Regions from separate parts of the Sphingobacterium sp. SG20118 genome, predicted to be linked through region 1. Evidence: riboswitches for the same ligand, from Rfam matches in the RefSeq annotation. Region 1 holds a riboswitch; the other holds the start of a gene.

Evidence for each region. A riboswitch is a leader RNA that binds a small molecule or an ion and turns the genes downstream of it on or off. The one in region 1 is predicted to bind thiamine pyrophosphate.
Region 2: another riboswitch for thiamine pyrophosphate. It lies ahead of ACFX5U_RS00570 (TonB-dependent receptor); the one in region 1 lies ahead of thiS (sulfur carrier protein ThiS).

Annotation. Positions count from the first base shown of each region.
Region 1 is NZ_CP172826.1:1,068,084-1,073,478, forward strand. It holds gene thiE (thiamine phosphate synthase) at 1-72, opposite strand, end outside; gene ACFX5U_RS04965 (bifunctional hydroxymethylpyrimidine kinase/phosphomethylpyrimidine kinase) at 62-808, opposite strand; gene ACFX5U_RS04970 (thiamine phosphate synthase) at 775-1,371, opposite strand; partial or broken gene thiC (phosphomethylpyrimidine synthase ThiC) at 1,368-2,820, opposite strand; partial or broken gene ACFX5U_RS04980 (phosphomethylpyrimidine synthase ThiC) at 2,983-3,183, opposite strand; gene thiS (sulfur carrier protein ThiS) at 3,211-3,417, opposite strand; TPP riboswitch at 3,483-3,581, opposite strand; gene ACFX5U_RS04990 (Sb-PDE family phosphodiesterase) at 3,805-4,947, shown strand; gene ACFX5U_RS04995 (SusC/RagA family TonB-linked outer membrane protein) at 4,964-5,395, shown strand, end outside.
Region 2 is NZ_CP172826.1:114,096-119,490, reverse strand. It holds gene ACFX5U_RS00585 (oligosaccharide flippase family protein) at 1-376, opposite strand, end outside; gene ACFX5U_RS00580 (acylphosphatase) at 388-669, opposite strand; gene ACFX5U_RS00575 (amidohydrolase family protein) at 704-1,873, opposite strand; TPP riboswitch at 2,478-2,602, shown strand; gene ACFX5U_RS00570 (TonB-dependent receptor) at 2,662-5,082, shown strand; gene dtd (D-aminoacyl-tRNA deacylase) at 5,232-5,395, shown strand, end outside.

The sequences.
Region 1 (5,395 bases):
CACGTTGTTAATGTTTTTTTCCTGCTCTATGGCGGTTTTCCCTTGCGATATATATTGAATTTTACTGAACATGGTGTTGACCGAGTAAGCTGTCATGACTATTTAAAAATTGTTCGACATAAATTTTCCCCAAGCGGCACGCTGTCCTTAAATCATGACCTAAGGCTATATAAGCTGCGATTGCAGACGACAATACACATCCAGAACCATGCTTCTCCCAAACCTGTGTTCCCGATGGAGGCAAGTGAAATTGTTGGTTTTGTGTATGTAAGATATCTGTTCCTTTAAACTCGCGTTGATGTCCTCCTTTTTGCAAGATGGCAACTTGCGTCGTTTGAATGAAGTCGAGTAGCCCATTTTCCTGAAAATATTCATATTCAAACTGGTTGGGCGTTATCAATTGGAGTTGATTCAGGATAGCTGGAAAACCAGTACAGGGCTGTAGATTGAAAAAATTAAAACCAGAAGTACTGCTGATGACAGGATCCCAAATGATAAACGCATCTTTACAATGCTTTCGGATGGCGTATACTATTTTTACCAAAAATGATGGATTGGGTATAATGCCGATCTTAACTACTGTTATCGGATATTTGACAAGAAGTGTTTCGATAGCAAATAATATATCATGCAGCGCAAACCATTCCAATTGGAAAAGTTTATCAGCAGATTGTAAGGTATTGGCAGTTAATACAGCCATACCCTGAACATGTAGCTGTTCCATTGTTTTGCTATCTGCAAGTACCCCTGCACCTCCGCAGGGATCAAATCCAGCTATGCTGAGTACGTAAGGTCTTTCTGTAGGCATTTTTTTAAACTGATTAAAGGTTGTTCATTTTTCCAGATTGTACCCAGTAGCGCCACACCATCTACGCCAGCCTCATATAGTGTCCCCATGTTTTCGGCATGGATACCTGCAAGTCCAATTAATTGGACTTGCAGGTTGTTTCGAGACGCCAGTTCGTGCTTCACTGAATCAGTTTTTCCATGATTAGGCTTCGAAATACTTGAAAACATAGGACTGAACAGAGCATAAGACCACTGGCTATCCAGCGTATTGAAATCGTCGATGCTATGAACAGATGTCGACCGGATGATATCCTGATCGTATTGGTCCTGTTTATTTGACTTTCGATCATTTTCGTTGAAATGTAGCCTGTTTATCCCCAAGTCTTCAGCAAGATGATGATGACTATGCAAGACAAGGCGATTTCGGTAAGGAAGAGCAATTTCCTGTACAAATAGGGACATTTCCTTATCCGAGAAGGCATATTTTCTGATGTGCAATAATTTCAATCCGGCCTCAAACATCAGATTTATCCAGTACGATTCATGATATACATGCTGTTCTGCAGTGATCACAATGATCATAAATACAATTCTTTACCTTGTTCTATAAATTCTTTGGACATGTCCATCATTCCTTGTTCGGCAGCATCACGAATCTCTTGCGTAATCTTCATAGAGCAGAATTTAGGACCGCACATGGAACAGAAGTGTGCTACTTTAGCGCCATCTGCAGGTAGTGTCTCATCATGAAATTCTCGTGCGGTATCTGGGTCTAAAGAAAGATTGAACTGGTCTTCCCAACGGAATTCAAATCTTGCTTTGCTCAAGGCATTGTCACGATATTGAGCACCAGGATGGCCTTTAGCAAGATCGGCAGCATGCGCGGCCAATTTATAGGTGATCACACCATCTTTCACATCTTTTCTATTGGGTAGACCCAGGTGTTCTTTGGGAGTCACATAACATAACATGGCACAACCAAACCAACCGATCATAGCAGCACCTATAGCCGATGTGATATGGTCATAACCAGGAGCAATATCTGTCGTCAATGGACCTAATGTATAGAATGGAGCCTCATCACATACTTCCAGTTGTTTGTCCATATTCTCCTTGATCATATGCATCGGTACGTGGCCAGGTCCTTCAATCATGACCTGTACATCATGTTTCCAAGCAATTTTCGTTAATTCACCTAAAGTCTCCAATTCAGCAAATTGTGCAGCATCATTGGCATCGGCAATAGAGCCCGGGCGAAGTCCATCACCTAACGAAAAAGCAACATCGTACTGTTTCATAATCTGACAGATGTCTTCAAAATGAGTGTATAGGAAATTTTCTTTATGATGAAACAAACACCATTTTGCCATGATAGAACCCCCACGAGATACAATGCCGGTAACACGCTGTGCTGTTAAATGGATATAACGTAAAAGAACACCCGCATGTATGGTGAAGTAGGAGACTCCTTGTTCGGCCTGTTCGATTAAGGTATCCCTAAATATTTCCCAAGTAAGATCTTCCGCTACACCTTTTACTTTTTCTAAAGCTTGATAGATGGGAAACTGTTCCGATTGGAACTGGCGAATTGCGGATAATCCATTCACGTGTTTCATGAATATTTTTACCCGTTGAAAGGTCCATAATCGTATCAGCACCCCAACGACAAGCCCATACCGCTTTGTCTACCTCTTCTTCAATACTGGAAGTAACTGCGCTATTGCCAATATTGGCATTGATTTTAACCAAGAAATTTCGTCCGATGATCATCGGTTCACTTTCTGGGTGGTTGATGTTATTTGGGATGATGGCTCTACCAGCCGCAATTTCCTCACGGACAAACTCTGGTGTAATAGATTTTTTTGGTGTACGAGCTCCAAAACTGTGTCCAGCATGTTGATGTTCCATACCTTTTGTTGCAGCCTGTATCTGTTCAATACGCTGGTTTTCACGGATGGCTACATACTCCATTTCGGGCGTTATGATTCCCTTTCTGGCATAATGCAATTGGCTAACATTTTTGCCATCCAATGCTTTTTTAGGTTTATGGCTGTATTCAAAACGAAGTTGATCCAATTCGATATCTGCTAATCTTTCTTTACCGTAGTCCGAACTGATCTGGGGTAAAATCTGAACATCATTTCTATCCAATATCCAATTTTCCCGCGTTCGAGGTAACCCTTTTCGAATATCGATTTGTGCATGATCATCTGTATAAGGACCTGATGTATCATAAATAGTGACTGGTGGATTGATTTCTACACCACCTTTGCTCAATTTGGTTGGACTTAACGTGATTTCACGCATGGCAACTCGAATTGGAAAAAGTTGTCCTGAGATATAGACCTTTTTCGAATTTGGAAAAGGAGTCTGGGTAATGTTCTGTTCTAACATAATGGTATATTTTAGGTATAAGTGTATTTATCCGCCTTGTGTTGCAGTGATAATGAGAATTGTGTCTTGATTTTTTAGTTGGGTGGTAGACCAAGCTTTTTTAGGAATAACTTGGTTGTTTAGGGCTACAGCAATGCCCTTGCTTTTTTCTGGAAATTCCAAAAGCATCAATCCTTCCAAAGAGGAGGGAGGCTGTGCGAAAAAACGTTGTTGGTGGTTGATTGTGAGTTCCATTCCTTTTAATTTTTTTAATGTAAAAAACTTTAGGAATGGCCACAGTTATGCAGGTATATGCACAATGAAGACATCTTACTTTTCCCTACGCCAGTATGATCCGGATCAGGTTCTAAGGGTAAAATCTCAGCCTGCAAATCTTGCAGACACCCCTAAAGTTTTCACTAAACTAGGGAAAATATTCTAATAAACGAAAAGAAGGAAAAAGTAATCACCGTTTTCATCTTGGATATGGTAGTAACCGAGTTCCTGATTATGTAGTGAAAATTAAATCTGTATTAACAATTAATGGGATAATCAAATCTTTGTTAATACAATAGTAATAGCCTGTTAATATGTGTGTTAAAATGAAGGTCTACATTTGAGGAATTTTAAAATCTACCTATAATGAAAAAGAAATCAAGTTTATTTGCTTTGATAGCTGTAGCTTCTTCGTCGGTATTCGCGCAACAAGACGATACTGTAGTACAGTTAAATGAATTTAGAAACCCTAAGAAAAGAGAAGTTATTAATATTCCAAATGTTAATAATTATCAAGTGTTAAAATGTGACTTTCATATGCATACTGTTTTTACAGATGGACATGTTTGGCCTAATGTTCGTGTGCAAGAAGCTTGGAAGGAAGGACTGGATGCAATTTCTTTTACCGAACATGTCGAGTATACACCACATAAAGAAGATGTGAAACCAGGTAATTTGAGATCTTATGAATTGGCGAAAAATATAGCTGCCGAGAGTAATATTTTACTTATCAAGGGTACAGAAATCACACGAGGTACGCCTCCAGGACATTTTAATGCTTTATTCATTCAAGATGATAAAAACCTTGTAGTTGACAACTCGCCGAGTTTGGATGAAAAGGCTATTCAGGCAGCTGTAGATCAGAATGCATTTATTTTCTGGAATCACCCAGGATGGAAGGCCACTACGATCAAAGGCTCTTACGATTGGGTTCCATTTGTTGAGAAAATGTATGCCGAAAAGAAGTTAAATGGTATTGAAGTTGTCAATGGTTTTGGTTTTCATAAAAAGGCTTTAGACTGGGCTTTAGACCGTAACCTTACGGTTATCGGAAATACGGATGTCCACAATCTCATTGCGCATGATTATGATATCTCCCGAGCTGGTGTACACCGTACGATGACTTTAGTGATGTCCAAAGACCGTTCTGCCGCATCTATCCGAGAGGCTTTGGAGCAAGGTCGTACGATAGCTTGGTCTAGCAATTATCTTTTTGGTAAGGAAGAGCATGTTCGCGATTTATTTCATGCATGTGTTTCTCTAAGTCCTGCATACCATAAGACTGCTTCTGCGAAAAAAGGTGATGTAAATTATTATGAATTAACAAACAATAGTGATTTATATTTTGAGTTAGAGCTTAAGGATGGTAATGCGACGCAAAAACTGACTTTATACCCTGAATCGACACAGGTCTTGACGGCTTCTGCTGGTCAAAGTGCTTTAACTTATGAAGTAGTATCAACATATGTTCGAAGTGATAAGCATCTTCAAATTAAATTAAGCCTGTAATTTCCCCTATTAAATCATGAATAAATTTATACCAATATTTCTATTGGCAGGGATTTCTTTTGCTAATAATTTGCAAGCGAGGTCTAGTTTTGCTATTGAAACGGTGCTCTTGCAAGAACAAGGGAAAGTGACCGGAAAGGTCGTTGATGGACGTGGGAATGCTATTTCTGGCGCTACTGTGGCGATTAAAGGGACGACAAATGTGATTGCAACAAATGATCGTGGTGAGTTTGATTTCTCCGTATCGCAAACAAAGTCGTTTACGTTGACAGTTTCCTGTGTAGGGTTCTCTACTAAGGATTTTCAGATTGAACCTAATCAGCAAATTGTAATCACTTTAGATAATAAAAACGATTTGGAAGAAGTTGTGGTCGTTGGTTACGGGACACAAAAAAAATCAAATTTAACAGGAGCTGTTTCTCAGATTACTTCAGAAGTGCTGGAAAAT
Region 2 (5,395 bases), 950 kb from region 1:
CATAGCTCTTATATTCGCGTATAGAGTCAATATTTTCTTTGGCAAACCAAATGGCAATATCATGAGAAAAGAGAAGAATCGTTATCAGAAAAATTAGAGAAGTAAAAATAGTAACAACAAAACTATTATTGAAAACTTTTGATTTATCTTCATCTTTTACTTTCTGTAAATATCTAAAATAGGTTGTCTCCATGCCAAAGGCAAGGAAGGCATTGATCATCGCAGCCCAAGAATACATATTCGTAAAGATTCCATAGGTGGAAGCTTCAAATTTACGAACAAATATAGGCGTTAGAACAAAATTCAGCAATCTGGAAATAATGGTACTTAAACCATAAATCAGAGTTTGACCCGCAAATTTCTTAAAAACAGACAAGATGGTAGAATTTATTTAGATGATAATTTAAGCACTTCAAAATTCTTAAATCCCTTCCAATCTCCCTCTTCACATGTCACCTCTTCTACCTCTGCACGTTCAGGTCCCTCTTCACAGAATTCAACTAAGGAAGTCAATGCAAAATCATCACCTTCAGCCTCTACATAAACAGAACCATCGGCCACGTTTTTCACAAACCCCTTAACTCCCAATTGGTCCGCTACAGCTTTTGTAGAGAGTCTAAAGTAAACCCCCTGTACTTTTCCCTTGATAGAAATATTGAAATGTTTCATATCAACAAAAGTACAGAAGATTTTGAGTATTTTATTATGCTAATCGTTGTACAGAAACTTTATCCGTTAACCTAAAGTGTTCCATATTTTTCAATAACACCAAACCTGGTTTTTTACCTATTTCAATTGATCCAAATTGATCATCGATATTCAAAGCTTGCGCTCCGTTAATCGTGGCCCATTGAATCGTCTGCTGAAAATCTAAACTTTCAAAATGTTTATGCAAGACTTTAAGCTCATCTAAAATTGATAGCGAATCATTAGATGCTAAACTATCTGTACCTATTACAATTTTCTGATTATCATTCACAAAATTGAGCACTTTAGGTAATTGCCCCTCAATATATAGATTAGCTTTCGGGCAAAAACACCAAACAATATCACGTCCCATTCTATCTACAAAATCCAAATCCTTTAACGAAGTGTAAGTATTATGCACTAGAATCAACTTATTAGGATGAGGCAAATACGGTAAATAAGATTGTATTGAATTACGTGCCTGAGCCTTGAATAAATCAGGATTCTTACCTATTTTTTTAAAAAAATCTAAAAACTCACCCGTTTTATATCTAAATAATTTATTCTCTTCATCACTTTCTTGGTTATGAATACTAATAATATTGACATCAGGAACAGCTTTCTTAAATTTTTTAAGTAGAATCTTAGAGCAAGAGTATGGCGCATGAGGAGTAATTGACGAATGCGCAGGGTCAAATTCGTGTATCAAATCTTTTGCCTCTTGCAATTTGCCGTCAGCCTCGTCTGGTTCTACACCAAAAAATTCAACAAAAGTGTGGTATAGGATTTTACTAGATTCCTTAATCTTAGAAGTATTATCCGTATTTGCATGGTCAGCTACCGCTACGATACCATTGTTATACATTTGTTCATCCGCAGCAGCCATGGCCTTATCAATCACTTTCAGTGAAGAAGTTCGACTGGTCATAACACTAGTAAGAAAAGCTGGTAATCCAGTTTTTTGCGGAATCGCACCCTTCATGTGGGACAATTCTAAATGACAATGCGCATTGATAAATCCCGGAACAATAACTCCATCAAATTTTTCAATATGCTGGCCCTTCAATTCCATCGACTTACTCTCATAAATACCTAGAATTTCTCCATCATCATTTACTTTCACCACTCCATCTTTAATTGGCAAAGATGTAATTGGTAAGATATAGTTAGCGCTAAAATATTTCATTATCATAAAAACTTTAAGAATCACTTTACATTCAGGTTAATGTAAAGCAATTGTGATTAATAACGTTAAAATTCGTGCCAAAGTTTAGTAAAAAAATTATTACCATTAAAAAAATCAAACTTACATAAATAGTTTAATTATTTAATCATGATAAAAGTTAAAAAACAACTTACTTACATTAACCTAAACGAATTTCAAATGAATTTCAGGTTTAATATAAATTCTTTAATTGCTAAAAATAATCACAAACAGCTAAATAATTAAATTTTAGCATATTTATTGAAGATATGAAATAAGTTTAATTACGGCCAATTAATTATCAAAAAAAACACTTTCTACAGATATAATGTAAAATTTGTAGCTATTCACTGACGCAATGACAGTAAACTACTCCAATAGATGAATTTTGATTTAACAATTCAGAACTTTCACATTAGAAATTAAACATTCTTTTTAAGCTTAATCCCAAATGACTTAATAAGACGATACTAAATCTATATCATAATTTCTTATTTATATACGAATACCTAAAAACTCGCTCCCTCTCACTAATTCAGGAAATTACACTTAATCTTTTTAGTACTGATATTATTTGATAACTTCGCATATCAATAAGGGGTGCCTTGTTCTAAGAACACGAATAAAGGCTGAGAATATACCCAACAATACGGTTTGTATTGTGCACCTGATCCAGATAATGCTGGCGGAGGGAAAAGGTTAGTTAAATAAGTAAAAACTGTTGTAACCCCTTGCAATAGTTGTTTAACTCAAAATTCAATTAAAAAAACATGATTAAAAATTTAATCAACACAGTAGTATTTTTAGGTATAGCGCTATCCTCTTATGCGCAGAACAATCTTACTATCAAAGTATTAGACAATGTAACGAAAAAGACTTTGCAGGGTGCTAGTATCAACCTGATAAATAGTCAGATTAGAACTTCGATATCGGATCGAAATGGAATATCAAAATTTTCTGAGCTATCCAATGGAAAATATGACGTTGCTATATCCTATATAGGTTACAGCCCCGAAAAAAAACAATTCAATTTACTTGGCAATAAAACATTAGAAATTTACCTTAATCCTCATATGATAAAGACCGAGGAAATTATTGTACAAGCAACACGTGCCAAAAGCAATTCTTCTACAACCTATAAAAATCTGACCAAAGAAGACATTGCTAAAAACAATGTCGGACAAGACATTCCTTACCTGTTAGATCAGACACCCTCTGTAGTGATTGGATCCGATGCCGGAGCTGGTATCGGCTATACCAGTATGCGAATTCGTGGTTCTGACAATGCGCGCATAAACGTTACGCTAAATGGTATACCGCTCAATGATGCAGAAAGTATGGGTTCATTCTTCGTCAACCTTCCAGATTTTGCTTCTTCCACCGAAAGTATCCAAATACAAAGAGGTATAGGTACCTCTACAAATGGAGCCGGTTCATTTGGAGCTTCACTGAATATACAGTCCAATATATTGGATAAAGAGCCAAGCGTAGAATTCAACAACTCCTTTGGTTCTTATAACTCCTGGAAAAATACGTTAAAAATTGGTTCAGGGCTTTTGAACGATAAATTTGCATTCAATGTTCGACTTTCCCGTATATTAAGTGATGGGTATATTGACCGTGCATCGTCTAACCTAAAATCATTCTATGTCGATGGTGGCTATTATAGCGATAAGCATATTTTAAAGGCAATCGTGTTCTCAGGTAAAGAACAAACCTTTCAATCTTGGTATGGAACTCCCGAACCAAGACTTAAAAATGATGTAGAAGGAATGAAAGACTATGCCAGTAATGATGGCTATACTGCCGAGGAAACAGAAAATCTATTAAACTCGGGCCGAACTTATAACAAGTATTTATACAAAAATCAAACCGACAATTACACACAAACACACCATCAACTACATTACAGTAACTTTATTAATGAGAAGTTGACATTCAATGCTGCTTTGCATTACACCAGAGGAGCCGGTTATTATGAAGAGTTTCGCCCCGAGGAAAAATTATCCAAATACAATCTGCCTCCTGTCATTATAAGTGCAGATACCATATCCAAAACAGATTTAATAAGGAGAAGATGGTTAGATAATCATTTTTATGGGACAACCTTTTCATTCAACTACAATCCATCTGAATATTTAAAATTTACATGGGGAGGTGCTATAAATCAGTACAAAGGTGATCATTATGGTGAAGTCATCTGGGCCGAATATGCTTCGACCAGTAATTTAGGAGATAAATATTATTTAAATAATGCCAAAAAAAACGATGCCAGCACATTTTTAAAAGCAGACCTTACGTTAAATAACTGGCTATTATTTGCGGATATACAGTATCGAAATATTAGTTACACCATTAAAGGTGATGATGATAAAATCAAAGCAATGGATTTTCATAGAAAATTCAACTTTTTAAATCCAAAGTTGGGTTTCACTTACCTATTAAATGAGCATTCAAATTTATACGCTTCTTATGCCTATGCCAGTAAGGAACCTGTTCGTAATGATTTTATCGATCTATTAGGACACAACCCAAAGCCCGAGAAAATGCAAGATTTGGAGCTTGGCTATCGACTCAAAAATGATAAATTCAACTTGGGAACTAACTTTTACGGGATGTTCTACAAAGACCAGCTCATCCCTACAGGTGCCCTAAATGATGTAGGTTCAACACTAAGAATAAACATTCCTAATAGTTACCGTTTAGGTATAGAACTAGACGCTGCATGGAAAATTTCGAATAGATTTGGATGGAAAGCAACAGCAGCATTTAGCGAAAATAAAATAAAAAACTTTTCAGATGAAACAAGCGGTGAAATACTAAAACGAACAGATATTGCACTCTCCCCAGCTACCATAATATCGAGTGAATTTTCATATAGCCCATTTCATTCATTAGAACTTGCATTAATATCTAAATATATTTCAAGACAATATCTAGATAATACCTCAGCTAAAGAGAGAAGTATTAATCCATCTTTTGTCAACAATATAAGAATGAATTACAGCTTCTCAATTTTAGGAGTGAAAAATATAGGCATTGGACTAATGATCAATAATATCTTGAATGAAAAGTACGAGACAAATGGCTACACATGGGGATACATGGATGGCGACACACGCAAATCCTTTAATTTCTATTATCCTCAAGCTACAACAAATTATATGTTAAGTGTAAATGTCAAATTTTAGTCCAACCACTGAGGTCTATATATTGATATAGACCTCAGTGGTTAATACGTACAAACCATAATCTTTCCGATTGTTCATCGCAGTCCAACACCTTTCCGCAATAGAAGCGAGAGAATCGTATTTAATAATATTTTTCTTAATATTGCTATATGCGTGCAGTAATACAACGAGTTTCTAGGGCCAGCTGTTCGGTCGATAACACGATCACAGGGCAAATTAAAGATGGTCTATTAATCCTAATCGGAATTGCAGATGAAGATACCACCGAAAGCATGAAGTGGATGGCTCAAAAATTTGTCAATCTCCGTATATT